2 regions of the Streptomyces sp. C11-1 genome follow, and region 1 is predicted to be linked to the other one. Evidence: riboswitches for the same ligand, from Rfam matches in the RefSeq annotation. Region 1 holds a riboswitch; the other holds the start of a gene.

Region 1 (10,079 bases):
AGCTCGCCGAGAGCGACCGTTTCCGCACGGCTCTCCTCGCCGCCGTCAGCCACGACCTCCGTACGCCCCTGGCCGGGATCAAGGCGTCGGTGACCTCGCTGCGTTCCCACGACGTCGCCTGGTCGGAGACCGACCGCGATGCCCTCCTCGAAGGCATCGAGGAGGGGGCGGACCGGCTGTCCGCGCTGATCGGCAACCTCCTGGACATGTCCCGCCTCAACACGGGCACCGTCGTACCGCTGATCCGGGAGACGGATCTGGACGAGGTCGTCCCCATGGCACTGGGCGGTGTCCCCGAGGGCAGCGTGGAGCTGGACATCCCGGAGACCCTGCCGATGGTCGCCGTCGACCGTGGCCTGCTGGAACGCGTCGTCGCCAACATCGTCGAGAACGCGGTCAAGTACAGCCCGGAGCACCGCCCCGTCCTCGTCTCCGCCAGCAGCCTGCACGACCGGGTCGAACTCCGCGTCGTCGACCGCGGACCCGGCGTCCCCGACGCGGCCAAGGGACACATCTTCGAACCGTTCCAGCGACTCGGAGACGCCCCACGAGGTGCTGGAGTGGGGCTCGGCCTGGCGGTCGCGCGGGGCTTCACCGAGGCCATCGGCGCCACCCTCACCGCCGAGGACACCCCGGGCGGAGGCCTCACCATGGTCCTCACCCTGCCCCGGACCGCCACCGGACCACCCGCTTCCCCCGTCGGCCACGGTGCTCGGTGACCTGGTGGATTCGAGCCACGGGAGGGGCTGAGTCCGCATGTCTGTCCTCATGTCCGCGGAACTGTGAAGTCGGGGAGTCCCTCGACGAACCCGGCCTGCCGCTTGTCCCGGTGCGGCGGGCGGTAGGTGTGGAGCGAGTGGCACGTGGTAAGAGAGAGTCGGCTACTCTCCGCTACCTCGTATCGCTGAAGGGTTCTGTGCTCACATGCTGACCGACGTATGGCCGTTGAGCTGGAGCGTCGGAATCTTCCTGCTGGCCATGGCCGTCACCGTGGTGTGCAGTATCCGGCTCGCAGGGGTGGGCGACACCCTCGCCGACCGCACCGGCTGGGGAGAAGCCCTGTTCGGCGCGGTGCTGTTCGGCCTGGTGACATCCCTCTCGGGCATCGTGATGACCGCGGTCAGCGCCGCCGCGGATCAGCCGGACCTCGCGTACAGCAACGCTGTGGGCGGTATCGCGGCACAGACCCTCGCGCTCGTCGTCGCCGACGCCTTCCTGCGGAGAGTGAATCTCGAACACGCCGCCGCTTCGCTGCCCAACATGCTGTTCGGCTGCCTGTTGATCGGCTTGTTGGGCATCGCCCTGATGGCCACGTTCAGCCCATCGGTCACCGTTCTGGGCCTGCACCCCGCGTCCGTGGTGATGGTGGCCTTCTACGTCGGGGGTCTCCAGCTCATCCGTTCCTACGGCGAACCGATGTGGCGGGCGGTGCCCACGAGGGAAACGGTTTCCGACGTCGCGAGCGAAGACACCGAGGGACTCGCCGGTCACAGGACATCGCGGCTCTGGAGCGAGTTCCTGGCCGTGGCGGCCCTCGTCGTGATCGGAGGGTGGGCGGTGGCCCGCGCAGCGGAGGGCATCGTCGAACACACCGGCCTGAGCGCCGGATTCGTCGGGGCCCTGTTCATGGGCCTGGTCAACGCCCTCCCGGAAACGGTCACGTCCATCGCGGCCGTCCGCCGCGGAGCCGTCACCCTGGCCGTGGCCGCCATCGTCGGCGGAAACTGCCTGGACGCCCTCAACCTCGTCGTCGGTGACATCGCCTATCGAGGCGGTTCTCTGTTCCACGCCGCCAACCTGGACGAGCTGTTCCTCACGAGTGGTGCGCTGGTCATGACAGCGGTCCTGCTCGGGGGGCTGCTCGTCCGCCAGAAGCGCGGCTGGCTCAGGATCGGCTTCGACGGGATCCTGCTCATCACCATCTACGTGAGCACCATTGCCGTGCTTGCCTTCTGACGGCCGCGATCCGCCCCACAGCGCTCACAGCGGCATCGAGCCACCGGGCCCGGCGTCCGCCTGCCGCCGCGACGATGCAGGGCGACGAGGCTCGAACAGCACGGCTCGATCTGCCACAACTGCCGCACCGCGGACCCCTCCTGACGACCACTGCGCATGGGAGCCAGGACTGCTCCGGCCCCCAGGGCCACCTGCTCGTGCCGTAGCCGCGTCCGCCATACGGAGGTTCCGATTCAAGCACTCCACGGCCGTCTTCCTTCTATGCTCTACATGTTTGTAGATTGCGCGCCGGCGGGGCGGAGGTCCGCAACTCCGGGGCGTGGATTCGCGTGCTCCGTGGGGCGCGCCATGAGGAGGGGAACGAGCATGGCTTCGATCGATCTGGACAAGGTGCTGGACAAGGCGTGGGCGGACAAGAGCCTGCCCGAGGTGCTGGCGGCGCCGGTGTCCGCTCTCAAGGGAGTCTCGGACCGGCAGGGCGACCTGCTCAAGGAAGCGTTCGGCATCAAGACCGTCGCCGACCTTGCCAAGTTGAAGTACGTCGGCTGGGCGCAGGCCCTGGCCGCGCTGGACGAGGCCAAGTAGCCCTCCCCGCTGTCGGAACAAGTGGTGCCGCGGACCGGGCCTTCCCCGCGGCACCACCCCCGTACGAACCACACACGCAAGACGAAGGAGAACGCCACGATGGTGTTCAAGCGACTGCTCGGCTCCATGGGGGTCGGCGGCCCGTCCGTGGACACGGTCCTCGCCCCCGGGGCCGCGCTGCCCGGTGGGGGCTTGACCGGGGAGGTTCACCTCAGCGGAGGTCGGGCCGACTTCGACATCGAGCACATCACGCTTGAGCTTCTCGCCCGTGCGGAGGCCGAGCACGACGACGGCGAGCAGGAGGGCATGGTGGTCTTCGAGCGATTCGTCGTCGGCGGTGGCTTCCGCCTGGCCGAGGGCGAGCACCGCACGGTGCCGTTCGCGATCACGCTGCCCTGGGAAACCCCCGTCACCGAGCTTCACGGCCAGCCGCTCGGCATCGTCCTGGGAGTGCGCACCGAGCTCGCGGTGGCCGGTGCCAAGGACCAGGGCGACCTCGACCCCCTCGCGGTCCGCCCCCTGCCGGTGCAGGAGGCGATCCTGGAGGCCTTCGGGCAGCTCGGCCTCGGCTTCAAGTCCGCGGACCTGGAGTACGGCCGGATCCACGGCACTGGTCAGCAGTTGCCGTTCTACCAGGAGATCGAGCTCACCCCGCCCCCGCAGTACGCCGACCGGATCACGGAAATCGAGGTGACCTTCCTGGCCGACCCCGCGGGTATGGAGGTCATCCTGGAGGCCGACAAACGAGGCGGCCTGTTCTCCGACGGCCACGACGCCCTGGGCCGGCACCGCGTCAGTCACGATGACACGGATCGCTGCGACTGGAACGCGACGGTCGGCTCCTGGGCCAGCCAGCTGGCCGATGCCCACTCCGTCCGAGTTTCCCACCATCCGTACGGGCACGGCGACCTGTACGACCACCACGTTCACAAAGACGAGCACAGCCACCACGGACACGACGGGCACCACGGCGGCGAACGGTCCGGTCCCGGCATGGGCACCGTCGTCGCTGCCGGTGCGGCGGGCCTGGCCGTCGGCGTGGTCGGCGGGATGGTCGCCGCCGAAGCCGTCGACGAGATCGGCGACTTCTTCGAAGGCGACGACGAAGAGGGCGAGGAGGCGTAAGCCGTCCTGCTTCGACGGAGCCTACGGGGTGGGCGCGGGCGGCGGGCGGGTCGCCAGCCACGGGCCCTGACAGCGCCGAAAGATGAAAACGCGCTGGTCAGGGCCTATGGCCTCAGCACTCGATGATGTTCACCGCGAGGCCGCCGCGCGCGGTCTCCTTGTACTTCACGCTCATATCGGCCCCGGTCTCCTTCATCGTCTTGATGACCTTGTCCAGGGATACCTTGTGGCTGCCGTCGCCCCGCAGCGCCATCTTCGCGGCGGTCACCGCCTTCACCGCCGCCATGCCGTTGCGCTCGATGCACGGGATCTGGACGAGGCCGCCGACCGGGTCGCAGGTCAGGCCGAGGTTGTGCTCCATGCCGATCTCGGCGGCGTTCTCCACCTGCTCGGGGGAGCCGCCCAGGACCTCCGCCAGGGCACCGGCCGCCATCGAGCAGGCCGAGCCGACCTCGCCCTGGCAGCCGACCTCGGCGCCGGAGATCGAGGCGTTCTCCTTGAACAGCAGGCCGATCGCCCCGGCGGCGAGGAGGAAGCGGACGACGCTGTCCTCCTTCTCCGCCTCGGTGCAGCCGTGGGACGCGAAGTTCATGTAGTAGTGCAGGACGGCGGGGATGATGCCCGCGGCGCCGTTCGTGGGGGCGGTGACGACACGGCCGCCCGCCGCGTTCTCCTCGTTGACGGCCATCGCGTAGAGGGTGATCCACTCCATCGCGTGGGCCTGCGGGTCGCCCTCGGCGCGCAGCTGGCGGGCCGAGTTCGCGGCGCGGCGGCGGACCTTCAGACCGCCGGGCAGGATGCCCTCGCGGGACATGCCGCGCGAGACGCAGGCCTGCATGACGCGCCAGATGTCCAGCAGGCCGGAGCGGATCTCCGCCTCGGTGCGCCAGGCCAGCTCGTTCTCCAGCATCATCGAGGAGATGGAGAGGCCGGTCTCCCGGGCGAGCCGCAGCAGCTCGTCGCCGGTGCGGAAGGGGTGCCGCAGAACCGTGTCGTCCGGGACGATCGGGTTCTCGCCCGCCACCGCGTCCTCGTCCACGATGAAGCCGCCGCCGACCGAGTAGTACGTCTTCTCCAGGACCGGGGCGCCGTCGGTGTCGTACGCGAAGATCGTCATGCCGTTGGCGTGGTACGGGAGCGCCTTGCGGCGGTGCAGTACCAGGTCCGCGTCGAAGTCGAACGGGATCTCGTGCATGCCCAGCAGGTTGATCCGGCCGTTGCCGCGGATCTCCTCGACCCGGGTGTCGGCGTTCTCCACGTCGACGGTCTGGGGCGACTCGCCCTCCAGGCCGAGCAGGACCGCCTTGGGCGTGCCGTGGCCGTGGCCGGTCGCGCCGAGGGAGCCGTAGAGCTCGGCCCGTATCGAGGCGGTGTGCGCGAGCAGGCCTTCGTTCTTCAGGCGGCGCGCGAACATCCGGGCGGCGCGCATCGGGCCCACCGTGTGGGAGCTGGACGGGCCGATACCGACCGAGAACAGGTCGAAGACCGAGATGGCCACGGGAGGACTCCTTGGGGGTTGGTAGACGCCGTTGTCTGCCGGGTGGTGCGGGGGACAAGCGGGGCGAGAGCGGGTCAAGAAGGATGCGGGGGGGACAAGGGGCGGGGCACCGCGCTCACTCTCTCCAGTGTGCGCGGTGCCCCGCCCGCATGTGCGGTACCGCAGGCCAGGTGCTACTTCAGGCCGGGGTACAGCGGGAACTTCTCGGCCAGCGCGACCACGCGGGCCTTCAGGTCGTCCGCGTCGTAGGACGGCTTGAGGGCGGACGCGATGATCTCGGCGACCTCGGTGAACTCCTCGGCGCCGAAGCCGCGGGTGGCCAGCGCCGGGGTGCCGATCCGCAGGCCCGAGGTGACCATCGGGGGACGCGGGTCGTTCGGGATGGCGTTGCGGTTGACCGTGATGCCCAGCTCGTGGAGCCGGTCCTCGGCCTGCTGGCCGTCCAGCTCGGAGTTGCGCAGGTCGACCAGGACCAGGTGCACGTCGGTGCCGCCGGAGAGGACGGAGACGCCGACCTCGGTGACGTCCGGCTGCACCAGGCGCTCGGCCAGGATGCGGGCGCCGTCCAGGGTGCGCTGCTGGCGCTCCTTGAACTCCTCGCCCGCCGCGACCTTGAACGAGACCGCCTTGGCCGCGATCACGTGCTCCAGCGGGCCGCCCTGCTGACCGGGGAAGACCGCGGAGTTGATCTTCTTGGCGAGCTCCTGGGTGGAGAGGATCACGCCGCCGCGCGGACCGCCGAGGGTCTTGTGCGTGGTGGTGGTGACGACATGGGCGTGCGGCACCGGGTTGGGGTGCAGCCCGGCCGCGACCAGGCCCGCGAAGTGCGCCATGTCGACCATCAGGTACGCGCCGACCTCGTCCGCGATACGGCGGAAGGCGGCGAAGTCCAGCTGGCGCGGGTAGGCGGACCAGCCGGCGACGATCAGCTTCGGCTGGGACTCCTTGGCGAGGCGCTCGACCTCCTCCATGTCCACGGTCCCGCTCTCGTCGACGTGGTACGGGACCACGTTGTAGAGCTTGCCGGAGAAGTTGATCTTCATGCCGTGGGTCAGGTGACCGCCGTGGGCCAGGTTCAGGCCCATGATCGTGTCGCCCGGCTTGAGCAGCGCGAACATCGCGGCGGCGTTCGCCTGCGCGCCGGAGTGCGGCTGGACGTTCGCGGCCTCGGCGCCGAACAGGGCCTTGATCCGGTCGATCGCGATCTGCTCGACGACGTCGACGTGCTCACAGCCGCCGTAGTAGCGGCGGCCCGGGTAGCCCTCGGCGTACTTGTTGGTGAGGACGGAGCCCTGCGCCTCCATGACCGCGACCGGGGCGAAGTTCTCCGAGGCGATCATTTCGAGGGTGGACTGCTGACGGTGGAGCTCGGCGTCGACGGCGGCGGCGACGTCCGGGTCCAGCTCGTGGAGGGAGGAGTTCAGAAGCGACATCAGGGGGTCCCTTGGGTCTCAGTTGCCGGAGAACGCGGTGTACTCGTCGGCGGAGAGCAGGTCGGCCGGCTCCTCCGTGACGCGCACCTTGAACAGCCAGCCGCCCTCGAAGGGAGCGGAGTTCACCAGCGAGGGGTCGTCCACGACGTCCTGGTTGAACGCCGTCACCTCACCGGTCACCGGCGAGTACAGGTCGCTGACGGACTTGGTCGACTCCAGCTCGCCGCAGGTCTCGCCCGCGGTCACCGTGTCACCGACCTCCGGGAGCTGGGCGTAGACGACGTCACCGAGCGCGTTGGCCGCGTACTCCGTGATGCCGATCGTGGCCACGCCGTCCTCGACGGCCGACAGCCACTCGTGCTCCTTGCTGTACCGCAGCTGCTGGGGGTTGCTCATGACCTGAATTCTCCTGTACGCGGGGGAGTGCTGATGAACGGTGGTCTTACGGTGTGAGACGGAGGTACGTCACTTCCGTGACGTCCGAGCGCGGGTGGGGAAGCCCGGTTTCTTCCGGGATATCACTTCTGGCGCTTGTAGAACGGCAGCGCGACGACCTCGTACGGCTCGTGCGTGCCCCGGATGTCCACGCCCACGCCCTCGGTGCCCGGGGCGGCGAAGGCCGCGTCCACGTACGCCATGGCGATCGGCTTGCCCAGGGTGGGGGAGGGGGCGCCGGAGGTGACCTCGCCGATCACCTTGCCGTCGGCGACGACCGAGAAGCCCGCGCGGGGTACCCGGCGGCCCTCGGCGATCAGCCCGACCAGCTTGCGCGGCGGGGCGGTCTCGGCGCGCTCGGCGGCGGCGGCCAGGGCCTCGCGCCCGACGAAGTCGCCCTCCTTCTCGAACTTCACGACCCGGCCAAGGCCTGCGTCGAACGGGGTCAGCGCGGTCGTCAGCTCGTGCCCGTACAGCGGCATGCCCGCCTCCAGGCGCAGCGTGTCACGGCAGGAGAGCCCGCACGGGATCAGGCCGTGCGCCTCGCCGGCGTCCGTCAGCGCCCGCCACAGCCGCTCGGCGTGCTCGGGCGCGACGAAGAGTTCAAAGCCGTCCTCGCCGGTGTAGCCGGTACGGGCGATGAGCGCCGGGACCCCGGCGACCGTGCCCGGCAGGCCCGCGTAGTACTTCAGCCCGTCCAGGTCGGCGTCGGTGACCGACTTCATGATCGCGGGGGACTCGGGGCCCTGGACCGCGAGCAGCGCGTACGCGTCCCGGTCGTCGCGCACCTCGGCGTCGAAGCCCTCGGCGCGGGCGGTCAGCGCGTCCAGCACGATCTGGGCGTTGCCCGCGTTGGCGACCACCATGTACTCGGTCTCGCCCAGCCGGTAGACGATCAGGTCGTCGACGATCCCGCCGTCCTCCTGGACGATCATCGTGTAGCGGGCCCGGCCGTTGCCCACGGTGGCGATGTTGCCCACCAGCGCGTAGCTCAGGAAGGCCGCGGCCTCCGGGCCGGTGACGGTGATCTCGCCCATGTGCGACAGGTCGAAGAGCCCGGCCCGGGTCCGTACGGCGTTGTGCTCGTCGCGCTCACTGGCGTACCGCAAAGGCATGTCCCAGCCCGCGAAGTCGGTCATGGTGGCGCCGAGTGAGCGGTGCAGGGCGTCGAGGGCGGTGAGACGGGGGGCAGTGCTCATGGGCAGTGGCTCCAGGGCATGACGACGTCAGGACGGAATCCTCCCCATCTGTCATCGGAACCTGAGAGGTTCGCCGATAGCCCCGCAGGGGGTATGCCCCGGAAGAGGGCGCCCGGTCAGGGGCCTCGGCTTGCACCTTGGGTGGAGCCGCCGAAGCGGCCCGCTTTTCAGATCTGCCTCATCCACGCGGTACGGGGCCTGAGAGATTCAAGGGAGGATCTTGCTCCTTCGGCGCCCGGCTCACACTGTGGCCGGAACTCTCCCGCGCGGATTCGAACGGCCGGTATGCAGTTGGCGGGGTCATCATCGCACGCATCGCGGCGGAGTGGGGAGGCCGGTCCGTGGCGATGTGCGAACCGCGGCGACGGTTGTGCCGCCTTGCCGATTCTTTACACTTCAGGTGCAGGCGGGGGTGGCCCGACAGCAGGGGGATGGGCGATGACGTTGCAGTGGTCGGCACCGACCGCGGGAGTGGCGCACGACGCGATGCCCGCACAGCCCGGCGCACCGGCGCAGGAGCTGCTGAACGACCGCGCGCCGGTGGTACGCGATCTGCGCGGTCGCTCCGGAGACTCCCCCGACAGCCTCGATTTCACCGCCGGGGACATCGTGGTCGTCTCGGGCCTCCCCGGCAGCGGAAAGTCGACTCTCATCCGGCGGACCGTGCAGGGGGACGCCGTCGACTCCCAGAACACCCGGGACAGCTGGGCCGCCGCCCTTCCACGCTTACTCCCCTACGCCCTGTACCGCCCTCTGGTGCGCGCCACCCACTACCTCGGACTCCGCAAGGCCCTGCGCGCCGGCGCGTCCGTCGTCGTGCACGACTGCGGCACCCAGGCCTGGGTGCGCCGCTGGCTCGCCCGGCACGCCGCCGGCCGAGGCCGCACCCTCCATCTCATCCTGCTCGACGTGACCCCCGAGGTGGCCCGGCAGGGGCAGCGCGAACGCGGCCGCGGAGTCTCCGGTTACGCCTTCGCCCGCCACCGGCACGCGGTGGCCCGGCTGCTCGCCGACGTCGAACAGGGGCTGCTGCCCGCGGGGTGCACCTCGGCGGTACTGCTGGACCGCGAGGCCGCGGGCGCGCTCGACCGGATCACCTTCACGCAGGCCGAGGCCCCGCCCGCCCGATCCGGTTAGGGTGCTGGCCGGAGAGCTTCACGGCAGCGGCCGGGGAGCGACGGCCGCGACCCGGGCCGAGACGGCTGAGAGAGGCACAGAGGCAGTGGACATTCCGGCACCCGTCCCGGCACACCCCCAGCAGGGGTGGCCCGCCAACGAGCTCGAAGAGGTGCTGACCGCCTCGCTCGGCGTCGATGACGCGGGCGGCCGCCTCGTCGAGGTGCTCGGCCGCAGCTCCGTGTGGGTGCCGTTGCCCAACGGCGGCACCCCCGCCAGCGCCGACCTCGACCTGCCGATGATGGAGATCGACGGGGCCGCCTTCGTCCCCGTCTTCAGCTCCGAGGGCCAGTTCCTGAGCTGCGTCGGCAGCCATATGTCCTTCGCCGTGGCGCCCGCCCGTGACTTCGCCCGGGGCCTGCCCCCGCAGGTCGGCATCGCCGTGAACCCGGGCGGCGCCGTCGGCATACCGCTGCCGCCGCCCGCCGTCGCCGAACTGTGCCGGGCCGGACGCACCGCCCTGGACGGACCCGCCACCGGCGGCCGGGTCCGGCTGTACGAGCCGGACTGGCAGCACGACCCGGTCGACTTCCTCACCGCCGTCTCCGAGGAGTTCGAGGCCTCGGGTGTGGTGAGCACCGCCCGCCGCGCGCTCGCCAGCATCGAGGGCGGCGACCCCGTCCTCTTCGTCGGCGTCGAGTTCGCCACCTGGGACGGGGCGGGCCAGAGCGC
Region 2 (10,079 bases), 4.8 Mb from region 1:
GGGAGAGCAGCCCGTCCTGCCCTCTCCGGGCGATCGGCGGGACCTGACCGACGGGGTCTGGGACGCCGCAGGTCCGGGTGCGGCCACCGCCGTGCGGATCGGGCGCGCCGAGCTGCTCGCGGCGGCCGAGGTCGATGAGGAGCGGCTGGAGGAGTGGGAGTCCTACGGGCTCATCGTTCCGGCCCCCGAGGGCGGCTACGACGCCGAGATGGTCACCGTAGCCAAGCTGGTCGCTGATCTGGGGCGATTCGGACTCGAACCGCGTCACCTTCGAGCCATGCGGGCCTCCGCCGACCGGGAGGCGGGCCTGGTGGAGCAGGTGGTCGCGCCGCTGCGCCGACACCGTAATCCGCAGACCAGAGCCCATGCGGAGGCCACCGCGAACGAGCTCGCGGAGCTGTCCGTACGGCTGCACGCGGCACTCGTCCAGACCGCTCTGCGGAGCCGTCTGCACTGACCTCGGCGGAGCCCGACTACCCAAACATGGCGAGCACGTCCTAGGGTTGCTGTGTGAACGAGCTCGACGTTGTCGGTGTCCGGGTGGAAATGCCCTCCAACCAACCGATCGTTCTCCTGCGTGAAGTGGGAGGCGACCGGTACCTCCCCATTTGGATCGGTCCTGGTGAGGCGACCGCGATCGCCTTCGCCCAGCAGGGCATGGCTCCGGCCAGGCCGCTGACCCATGACCTGTTCAAGGATGTGCTGGAGGCCGTGGGCCAGGAGCTCACCGAGGTGCGCATCACGGACCTTCGCGAAGGGGTCTTCTACGCGGAGCTGGTCTTCGCCAGCGGGGTGGAGGTGAGCGCCCGGCCGTCCGACGCCATAGCGCTCGCCCTGCGGACCGGCACGCCGATCTACGGCAGTGACGGCGTGCTGGACGATGCGGGCATCGCGATCCCCGACGAGCAGGAGGACGAGGTGGAGAAGTTCCGCGAATTCCTCGACCAGATCTCGCCGGAGGACTTCGGTACGAACAGTCAGTGACCGTCCCGCAGGGGTGTCGTCAGCGCATCCGGCAAGCCTTTCCCGGAAACGAGTCACGGGAAACCACCCTCAGGGTGATTATCACTCGGCGTGCCGAGTGTGGCGATCGTTGACGCACCCCGAGTGACTGCCTACCTTCGAGTGGGCAGGTCAAGGACGGAGGTCGGCGTGAGAAGCAGCGGCGACGGTACGGCGGCTGGTGGGCCGTATCCGCAGCACGGCAGTGGAGCCGACCACGCCATCAGGCAGCCGGTACAGCCGGCCGCGGTGGCAGCGGACGGCGTGGCAGCGGCGAGCGATATCGGCTATCGCGGACCGACGGCGTGCGCGGCGGCGGGCATCACCTACCGCCAGCTCGACTACTGGGCGCGTACGGGCCTGGTCGAGCCGAGTGTGCGTCCGGCCTACGGGTCGGGGACCCAGCGTCTCTACAGTTTCCGGGACGTGGTCCTCCTCAAGATCGTCAAGCGGTTCCTGGACACCGGAGTCGCTCTCCAGAACATCCGCACCACGGTCCAGCATCTGCGGGCCGGGGGCTTTCAGGATCTGGAGCGCATGACGCTGATGAGCGACGGGGCCACGGTCTACGAGTGCTCCTCGCCCGACGAGGTCGTCAGCCTGCTCCAGGGCGGGCAGGGCGTCTTCGGGATCGCCGTGGGCGTCGTCTGGCGGGACGTGGACGTGGCGCTCTCGCAGCTGCACGGGGAGCGGGTCGACACCGGCGAGACGCTCATCGGCCACAACCCCGCGGACGAGCTGGCCCGGCGGCGTAACCGGGCGGGCTGAGCGCCCCGGACGATCCGGGTCGGACGGACAGACAGCTGGACAGCACGGGACGGTCCGGCACCCCACGGGGCGCCGGGCCGTCCCGTTGTCAGTGCCGTAGGGCAGCATCGACGGTGTGAGACCCGCGCCCACCATCCTTCATCTGGACATGGACGCCTTCTACGCGTCGGCGGAGCAGGCGGCCAAGCCGAGCCTGCGCGGCAAAGCGGTCGTGGTGGGCGGCCTCGGGCCGCGCGGAGTGGTCGCCACCGCCTCGTACGAGGCCCGGCGCCTCGGGGTGCACTCGGCGATGCCCACCGCCCAGGCCCGGCGGCTCGCGCCGAACGCCGCTTACCTGGTGCCCCGCTTCTCGCTGTACCGGACGGTGAGCGACCAGGTGATGGAGCTCCTGGGGCGGCTGTCGCCCCTGGTCGAGCCGCTCAGCCTGGACGAGGCCTTCGTCGACCTGGAGGCCGGCGAGGCGGCGGACGACGCGGCGTCGGCCCGGGCGACGGGGGAGGGACTGCGGGCGGCCATCAGGGCGGTGACCGGACTCAGCGGCTCCGTCGGCCTGGCCGGGTCCAAGATGCTCGCCAAGATCGCCTCCGAGCAGGCCAAACCGGACGGGCTGCTGCTCATCGAGCCGGGCACCGAACGCGAGCTGCTCGCCCCCATGTCCGTCCGCGTCCTGCCAGGGGTCGGGCCGGCCACCGGCGACCACCTCAGGCGGGCGGGGATGACCAGCATCCACGACCTGGCCGAGGCGGGCGAGGCGGAGCTCGTGCGGCTGGTCGGCAAGGCCCACGGGCACGGGCTCCACCGGATGGCCCTGGGACTCGACGACCGGCCGGTGGTCGCCGAGCGGGACGCCAAGTCCGTCTCCGTGGAGGACACCTTCGATGTGGATCTCCACGACCGGGTGCGGGTGCGCGCCGAGGTGGAGCGGCTGGCCGTGCGGTGCGTGGAGCGGCTGCGCGCGGCGGACCGGTCGGGGCGCACGGTGGTGCTGAAGGTGCGCCGCTACGACTTCTCCACGCTGACCCGCTCCGAGACGCTCCGGGGGCCCACGGACGACCCCACGGTGGTGCGGGAGGCGGCCGGGCGGCTGCTGGAGTCCGTCGACACCACCGGCGGCGTACGGCTCCTGGGCGTGGGTGTCACGGGGCTGGCCGACTTCACTCAGGAGGATCTGTTCGCGCAGGCCGCCGATGCCCGGGAGCTGGAGCGGCGCTCCCACGAGCCGCAGGAGCAGGCTGTGGGGGCACCCGGAGAGGAGGCCGTCCCGGAACCGGAAGCGGACAGCGCCGAGCAGCTCGCCGCCCGGCGCTGGCCCGCCGGACACGACGTGCACCACGAGGAGCACGGGCACGGCTGGGTGCAGGGGAGCGGCATCGGCCGGGTCACCGTCCGGTTCGAGGAACCGTGGAGCGCGCCCGGCCGGGTTCTCACCTTCCGTATCGACGATGCGCTGCTGCGGCCCGCCGATCCGCTGCCGCTCGTCCGAGAAGCGCCGGACTACTCCTCCTGGCCCGCCAGCCTGCCGAAGTCACGGTCGGTGGACGGTTCCTCCGGGGGCGAGGAGTCCAGTCCGTAATGACGGTAGAGCTGGAGTTCCTGCTCGGGCGAGAGATGCCTGCCGACACCGAAGTCCGGCGCGTTCTTGATCAGCGTGCGGTCGAAGGGGACGCGCAGCGTGTCGTCGACGAATTCGCTGGGTTCCAGGGGAACGAAGGCGTCCCTGCTGAACAGGCCGGTGCGGACGGCCGCCCACTCGGGGACCCCCGTCGCATCGTCGAGATAGACCTCATCCACCGTTCCGATCTTGGTGCCCTTGCGATCGAATGCCTTGCGGCCGATCAGGCGGCGCGGATCGATATCGGTCTGCACGGTGCCTCCCACTGGTCGCAGACTGCTCAGGGCGGTCCCTGATGCCCACCAGCACCACACAAGTGCAGATCCGTGGTGTCGGCCACTTGAGAGCTCCGCGCTGATGGCCGCTGGTAGGCTGGCACTGGCTGCTGACCCCGTGCGGGAGAGTCCTCCGGTGAAGAATCCGGAGGCGCCGAAGGAGCAACTCCTCCCCGGAATCTCTCAGGCCCCCGTACCGCACGGATGAGGTCACTCTGGAAAGCAGGGCGGTTCCGTGCGGGCGCAGGCTCAGGCGGACTCGACCCTCACCGACGGTGAAAGCCGGCACGCCCTTGGGCGGGCCGGCGAAGCTCTCAGGTTGAGATGACAGAGGGGGAGGCCGTCCGGGCACCCGCGCCGTGGTGCCCCTCGCAGGTCGTGACAGACCAGGAGGCCTCCACCATGACCCCCCGTCGCACTCCGCTCTCCCAGCTGGAGCAGGGCATTCCGTTCGAGCAGCGCCACATAGGGCCCGATGCCGAGGCCCAGGCGAAGATGCTCGCCCAAGTCGGCTACGGCTCCCTCGACGAGCTGACCGCCGCCGCGGTGCCCGACGTGATCAAGAGCGCGGAGGCCCTGAACCTTCCCTCGGCGCGCACCGAGGCCGAGGTCCTGGCCGAGCTCCGGTCGCTGGCCGACCGCAACCAGGTGCTCGCCCCGATGATCGGCCTCGGCTACTACGGCACCTTCACGCCGCCCGTCATCCTGCGCAACGTCATGGAGAACCCCGCGTGGTACACGGCCTACACGCCGTACCAGCCGGAGATCTCCCAGGGCCGCCTGGAGGCCCTGCTGAACTTCCAGACGATGGTCGCCGAGCTGACCGGGCTGCCCACCTCCGGCGCCTCCCTGCTCGACGAGGGCACCGCGGCCGCCGAGGCGATGGCGCTCGCCCGGCGCGTCGGCAAGGTCAAGAACGGCGTCTTCCTGGTCGACGCCGACACCCTGCCGCAGACCATCGCGGTGATCGAGACCCGCGCCGAGCCCACCGGCGTCGAGGTCGTCGTCGCCGACCTCAGCGACGGCATCCCCGCCGAGATCGCCGCGCGCGGCGTCTTCGGCGTCCTGCTCCAGTACCCGGGCGCCTCCGGTGCCGTCCGCGCCATCGAGCCCGTCATCGAGCAGGCGCACGAGCTCGGCGCGATCGTCACCGTCGCCGCCGACCTGCTGGCCCTGACGCTGCTCACCTCGCCCGGAGACCTCGGCGCCGACATCGCCGTCGGCACCACCCAGCGCTTCGGTGTCCCGATGGGCTTCGGAGGCCCGCACGCCGGCTTCATGGCGGTCCGCGAGAAGTTCGCCCGCTCCCTGCCCGGCCGCCTCGTCGGCGTCTCCGTCGACGCCGACGGCAACAAGGCCTACCGCCTGGCCCTCCAGACCCGCGAGCAGCACATCCGCCGCGAGAAGGCCACCAGCAACATCTGCACCGCGCAGGTCCTGCTCGCCGTCATGGCCGGGATGTACGCCGTCTACCACGGCCCCGAGGGGCTGCGGACGATCGCCCGGCGCACGCACCGCTTCGCCGCGATCCTGGCCGACGGCCTGCGGGGCGCCGGCGTCGACGTCGTGCACGGCGCGTTCTTCGACACCCTGACCGTGCGGGCGCCCGGCAAGGCGGCGGGGATCGTCGCGGACGCCCGGGAGCGCGGGGTCAACCTGCGCCTCGTCGACGCCGACCACGTCTCCATCGCCTGCGATGAGACCACCACCCGGGCGCAGATCGCCGCTGTCTGGGCCGCCTTCGGCGCCGAGGGCGACATCGAGGCGCTGGACGCCACGGTCGGCGACGCGCTGCCCGAGGGGGCGCTGCGCTCCGACGACATCCTGACCCACCCGGTCTTCCACCAGCACCGCTCCGAGACCGCGATGCTGCGCTACCTGCGCAAGCTCGCCGATCGTGACTACGCGCTGGACCGGGGCATGATCCCGCTCGGCTCCTGCACGATGAAGCTGAACGCGACGGCCGAGATGGAGTCGATCACCTGGCCCGAGTTCGGCGCGCTGCACCCCTTCGCCCCGGCCGAGCAGGCGCAGGGCTTCCTGACCCTCATCCGTGAGCTGGAGGAGCGCCTCGCCGAGGTCACGGGTTACGACGCCGTCTCCATCCAGCCCAACGCCGGTTCGCAGGGCGAGTTCGCGGGTCTGCTGGCCGTGCGGGCGTACCACCGTGCCAACGGTGACGACCAGCGCACCGTCTGTCTCATCCCGTCCTCCGCGCACGGCACCAACGCCGCCAGCGCCGTCATGGCGGGCATGAAGGTCGTCGTGGTGAAGACCGCCGACGACGGCGAGGTCGACATCGCGGACCTGCGCGCCAAGATCGAGCAGTACCGCGACGAGCTCGCCGTGCTCATGATCACCTACCCCTCCACCCACGGGGTCTTCGAGGAGCACGTCGCCGACATCTGCGGCGAGGTGCACGACGCGGGCGGCCAGGTCTACGTCGACGGCGCCAACCTCAACGCGCTTGTCGGACTCGCCAAGCCCGGCAAGTTCGGCGGCGACGTCTCGCACCTGAACCTGCACAAGACCTTCTGCATCCCGCACGGCGGCGGCGGCCCCGGCGTCGGCCCGGTCGGTGTCCGCGCGCACCTCGCCCCGTACCTCCCCAACCACCCGCTCCAGCCCGCCGCGGGCCCGGAGACCGGGGTGGGCCCGATCTCGGCCGCCCCGTGGGGCTCGGCGGGCATTCTGCCGATCTCCTGGGCGTACGTGCGTCTGATGGGCGGCGAGGGTCTCAAGCGCGCCACGCAGGTCGCCGTGCTGGCCGCCAACTACATCGCCAAGCGCCTGGAGCCGCACTTCCCGATCCTGTACAACGGCCCGGCCGGACTGGTCGCGCACGAGTGCATCGTCGACCTGCGGCCCATCTCCAAGGCGACCGGCGTCTCCATCGACGACATCGCCAAGCGCCTGATCGACTACGGTTTCCACTCGCCGACCATGTCGTTCCCGGTCGCCGGCACGCTGATGATCGAGCCGACCGAGAGCGAGGACCTCGCGGAGCTCGACCGGTTCTGCGACACCATGATCGCGATCCGCGCCGAAATCGAGAAGGTCGCCTCCGGCGAGTGGAGCGCGGACGACAACCCGCTGCGCAACGCCCCGCACACCGCGGGCGCGCTGGGCGGTGACTGGGAGCACGGCTACAGCCGCGAGGAGGCCGTCTTCCCGGCCGGTGTGTCCGCCGCCGACAAGTACTGGCCGCCGGTCCGCCGCATCGACGGGGCCTTCGGCGACCGGAACCTGGTCTGCTCCTGCCCGCCGCTGGACGAGTACGACAACTGAAGCGGCCTGTCGTAGGACGTGCGCCCGGAGTGGCGTAGGTCCGGGCATGCGTCGGGGCCGGTGCGGAGATCTCTCCGGGCCGGCCCCTGTTTCGTACGACCGCTCAGGCGGCCTTCACCACGCGGCCCGCTGCCAGCGGCCGGTGCGGGGCGATGATCTGCCCGTCGGGCAGCAGTTCGCCGGTGTCCTCGAAGAGCAGGACGCCGTTGCACAGAAGGCTCCAGCCCTGTTCGGGGTGGTGGGCCGTCAGGCGGGCCGCCTCCCGGTCGGGTGAGTCGGCGGTGGGGCAGGGTGGCTGGTGCTGGCACATGGATGGGTTCTTTCGCTGCGTCGAGTCGAGTGTCCTGCGGCTGGATGAGGTGTTCATGGCCGCCCCCGTATCAGTCGGTCCGGTCCCAGTGTTGCCCTACGGGGGTGATTCCGCAGGGATTTCGCTGCAGCTCCCGTACTCCTCCCATGACGCATCACCCGCGCGGACGGTTCACCGCAACTGCAGGGTCCCTTTGGGTGGTTCGGGGTGGCCGGACGGGACTAGTCCGAGTGGGCAGCAGGACGCCCCCGCAGCGACCCTTTCCGCCGTACGGACGTACGGGGCGGATGCGGGCCGCTACGAGGGCGTGCGGCGGGGCGGGGGCGGTCAGGCCGAGCTGAGCAGAGGCCCGGGCGTCACGCGCAGCGAGATCACCGGCAGCAGGTCGGCGACCCGGTGCAGGCGGTGCGCGGCGATGCCCGGCGGGGCCGGCGCCAGGGGTACCAGCACGTCTGTCGGCGCGAGCACGCCGTCCGCGGGGTCGGCATCGGGGTCGCCGTGCAGCCAGAGGGTGAGCATGTACAGCTCCGGGATGGACAGCAGCCGCGCCTGATAGGTGGCGGCCGACGCCTCCGCCTGCCGCACGGCCAGCTCCGTCGAGGCGAGGTAGGGCCCCTCGAAGAAGTGCGAGAACGTCCAGCCGTCGGGGGTGAGCACGGTGTCCGCCGCGGCCACCGCACGGCCCTCGCTGCGGATCAGGAAGCGCCAGGCAGTGAGGCGCGTGAGGGGAGCTGTCCGGGCGGGAGTGGTCCGGTCCAGCACATGGACGGGAAGCGGTAGCTCGGGGCTCAGCGGTCCCTGGACGGACCGGAGAGCGGACGTTCGGGCCTCGCGGACGGCGGTGGGAGAACCGAGGGCCGCGGACACGCTGCGCAGGGCGGGCGCGGGAGCCGAGGGGACATGCAGCGGCATAGTGGGTCGCCTCTCACTTCGGAGACACGGTGATGCGTGGGCGGGTGCAGACGGCGCTGTCGGCGTTCGGGCCGTAAGAGGCCGATGACGGGCGATGCGTATCAACTCTCTGCCTCGTCCACCGGAGTTTATATGACGCGTGTTCACACAGTGTTTCCGCTAGCAGCCGGGGATATTTCGCGCAAGGCTCCATCCGGACTTCGAGTTGCGGTATTTCTGGTGAAGTGCTCCGCTGTTCCCGGCCTCGACCTGGACCCCTTCCGGCCCTGCGGTAGGCCGAAACTCGTCGGTGTTTCCACCACGGCTTCCGGCATGCTCTCCCCGGGCGAAAATGCCGATGGCCGCATGCCGTAGGAATGTGCCCCCGGTCTCCCTCCACCAGACTATCGGGTATCGGAAGCCCGTGGGGGCGTTACGGATCACTTCCACGGGGCATTATCGATCGTGATGCGAGCGGCCTGGGCCGCGGGCCGCCACTGGAGGAGGGACCCCTCGATGGGGGAGAAGGTCGCCGCGGGAGCCCTTGACCTGTCGGACCGGCAGGAGTACCGCACCAAGCTCAACCAGTGCCTGGAAGGGCTGGGCAGACTTCTGGCGGAGCGGAGGTTCGACCGTCCCCGGAACCTGATGGGGCTGGAGATAGAGCTGAATCTCGCGGGCTCCGACGGCATGCCCCGGATGATGAACCAGCAAGTGCTCCAGCGCATCGCGAGCCGCGATTTCCAGACCGAACTGGGGATGTTCAATCTCGAAGTGAATATCGTCCCGCACCGGCTGGGCGGCCGGGTATTCGATCAGCTCTCGGAGGAGTTGCGGACCGGCCTGGCCTATGCTCACCGCAAGGCGGGAGAGGTGGATGCGGGGATCGTGATGATCGGAATCCTGCCCACCCTGGGGGAGCACGACGTGGTGTCCGCGAATCTCTCGGACGTGGACCGCTACACCCTGCTCAATGACCAAATGGCGGCCGCCCGGGGGGAGGATTTCGCCCTGGATATCGAAGGCGTCGAGCGATTGGTCTGTACCTCGCCGTCGATCGCCCCGGAATCAGCCTGCACCTCGGTGCAGCTGCACCTCCAGGTGACGCCCGGCCGGTTCGCCGACGTGTGGAACGCCGCCCAGGCGATCACCGGCGTCCAGATCGCGCTCGGCGCCAACGCCCCCTTCCTGTTCGGCAAGGAGCTGTGGCGGGAGTCCCGGCCGCCGCTGTTCCAGCAGGCCACCGACGTACGGCCGCCTGAGCTGGCGAACCAGGGGGTGCGGCCGCGGACCTGGTTCGGGGAACGCTGGATCACCTCCGCCCACGAGCTCTTCGAGGAGAACCTGCGCTACTTCCCGCCGCTGCTGCCGATCTGCGGCGAGGAGGACCCCCTGAAGGTCCTCGACGAGGGCGGGGTGCCCGAGCTGGCCGAGCTGGTCCTGCACAACGGCACCGTCTACCGCTGGAACCGCCCGGTGTACGGGATCGCCGACGGCGTGCCCCATCTGCGGGTGGAGAACCGGGTGCTGCCCGCCGGGCCGACCGTCACCGACGTGATCGCCAACGCCGCGCTCTACTACGGGCTCGTACGGGCGCTCGCCGAGGAGTCCCGGCCGGTCTGGAGCAGACTGCCCTTCGAGGCCGCCGAGGAGAACTTCACCGAGGCCTGCCGTCACGGCATCGAGGCAGAGATGATCTGGCCCCGCTCCGGCCGCTCCGGGGGACTGACCAGGATCCCCGCCGTACAGCTGGTCCTGGAGGAGCTGCTGCCGCTGGCCGCCGCCGGGCTGGACGCCTGGCACATCGAGCCCGCGGACCGGGACCGCTACCTCGGGGTGATCGAGGAGCGCTGCAAACGGCGCGTCAACGGGGCCTCCTGGCAGGTCGCCACCTACCGTCGGGCCCTGGAGGCCGGACTCGGGAGGGAGGCGG

What was found. Region 1 has a riboswitch for glycine ahead of gcvT (glycine cleavage system aminomethyltransferase GcvT). Riboswitches for the same ligand answer to the same signal wherever they lie in the genome.
Region 2: another riboswitch for glycine. It lies ahead of gcvP (aminomethyl-transferring glycine dehydrogenase); the one in region 1 lies ahead of gcvT (glycine cleavage system aminomethyltransferase GcvT).

The regions. Positions count from the first base shown of each region.
Region 1 is NZ_CP134500.1:5,515,481-5,525,559, forward strand. It holds gene RI138_RS24480 (sensor histidine kinase KdpD) at 1-719, shown strand, start outside; gene RI138_RS24485 (sodium:calcium antiporter) at 925-1,956, shown strand; gene RI138_RS24490 (hypothetical protein) at 2,323-2,541, shown strand; gene RI138_RS24495 (sporulation protein) at 2,641-3,666, shown strand; gene RI138_RS24500 (L-serine ammonia-lyase) at 3,779-5,164, opposite strand; gene glyA (serine hydroxymethyltransferase) at 5,338-6,597, opposite strand; gene gcvH (glycine cleavage system protein GcvH) at 6,616-6,993, opposite strand; gene gcvT (glycine cleavage system aminomethyltransferase GcvT) at 7,116-8,231, opposite strand; glycine riboswitch at 8,409-8,506, opposite strand; gene RI138_RS24520 (AAA family ATPase) at 8,670-9,368, shown strand; gene RI138_RS24525 (enhanced serine sensitivity protein SseB) at 9,454-10,079, shown strand, end outside.
Region 2 is NZ_CP134500.1:753,190-763,268, reverse strand. It holds gene ftsR (transcriptional regulator FtsR) at 1-457, shown strand, start outside; gene RI138_RS03245 (bifunctional nuclease family protein) at 511-984, shown strand; gene RI138_RS03240 (MerR family transcriptional regulator) at 1,153-1,770, shown strand; gene RI138_RS03235 (DNA polymerase IV) at 1,886-3,343, shown strand; gene RI138_RS03230 (PRC-barrel domain-containing protein) at 3,265-3,636, opposite strand; glycine riboswitch at 3,769-3,866, shown strand; gene gcvP (aminomethyl-transferring glycine dehydrogenase) at 4,060-6,945, shown strand; gene RI138_RS03220 (DUF5999 family protein) at 7,049-7,255, opposite strand; gene RI138_RS03215 (hypothetical protein) at 7,583-8,167, opposite strand; gene RI138_RS03210 (glutamate--cysteine ligase) at 8,663-10,079, shown strand, end outside.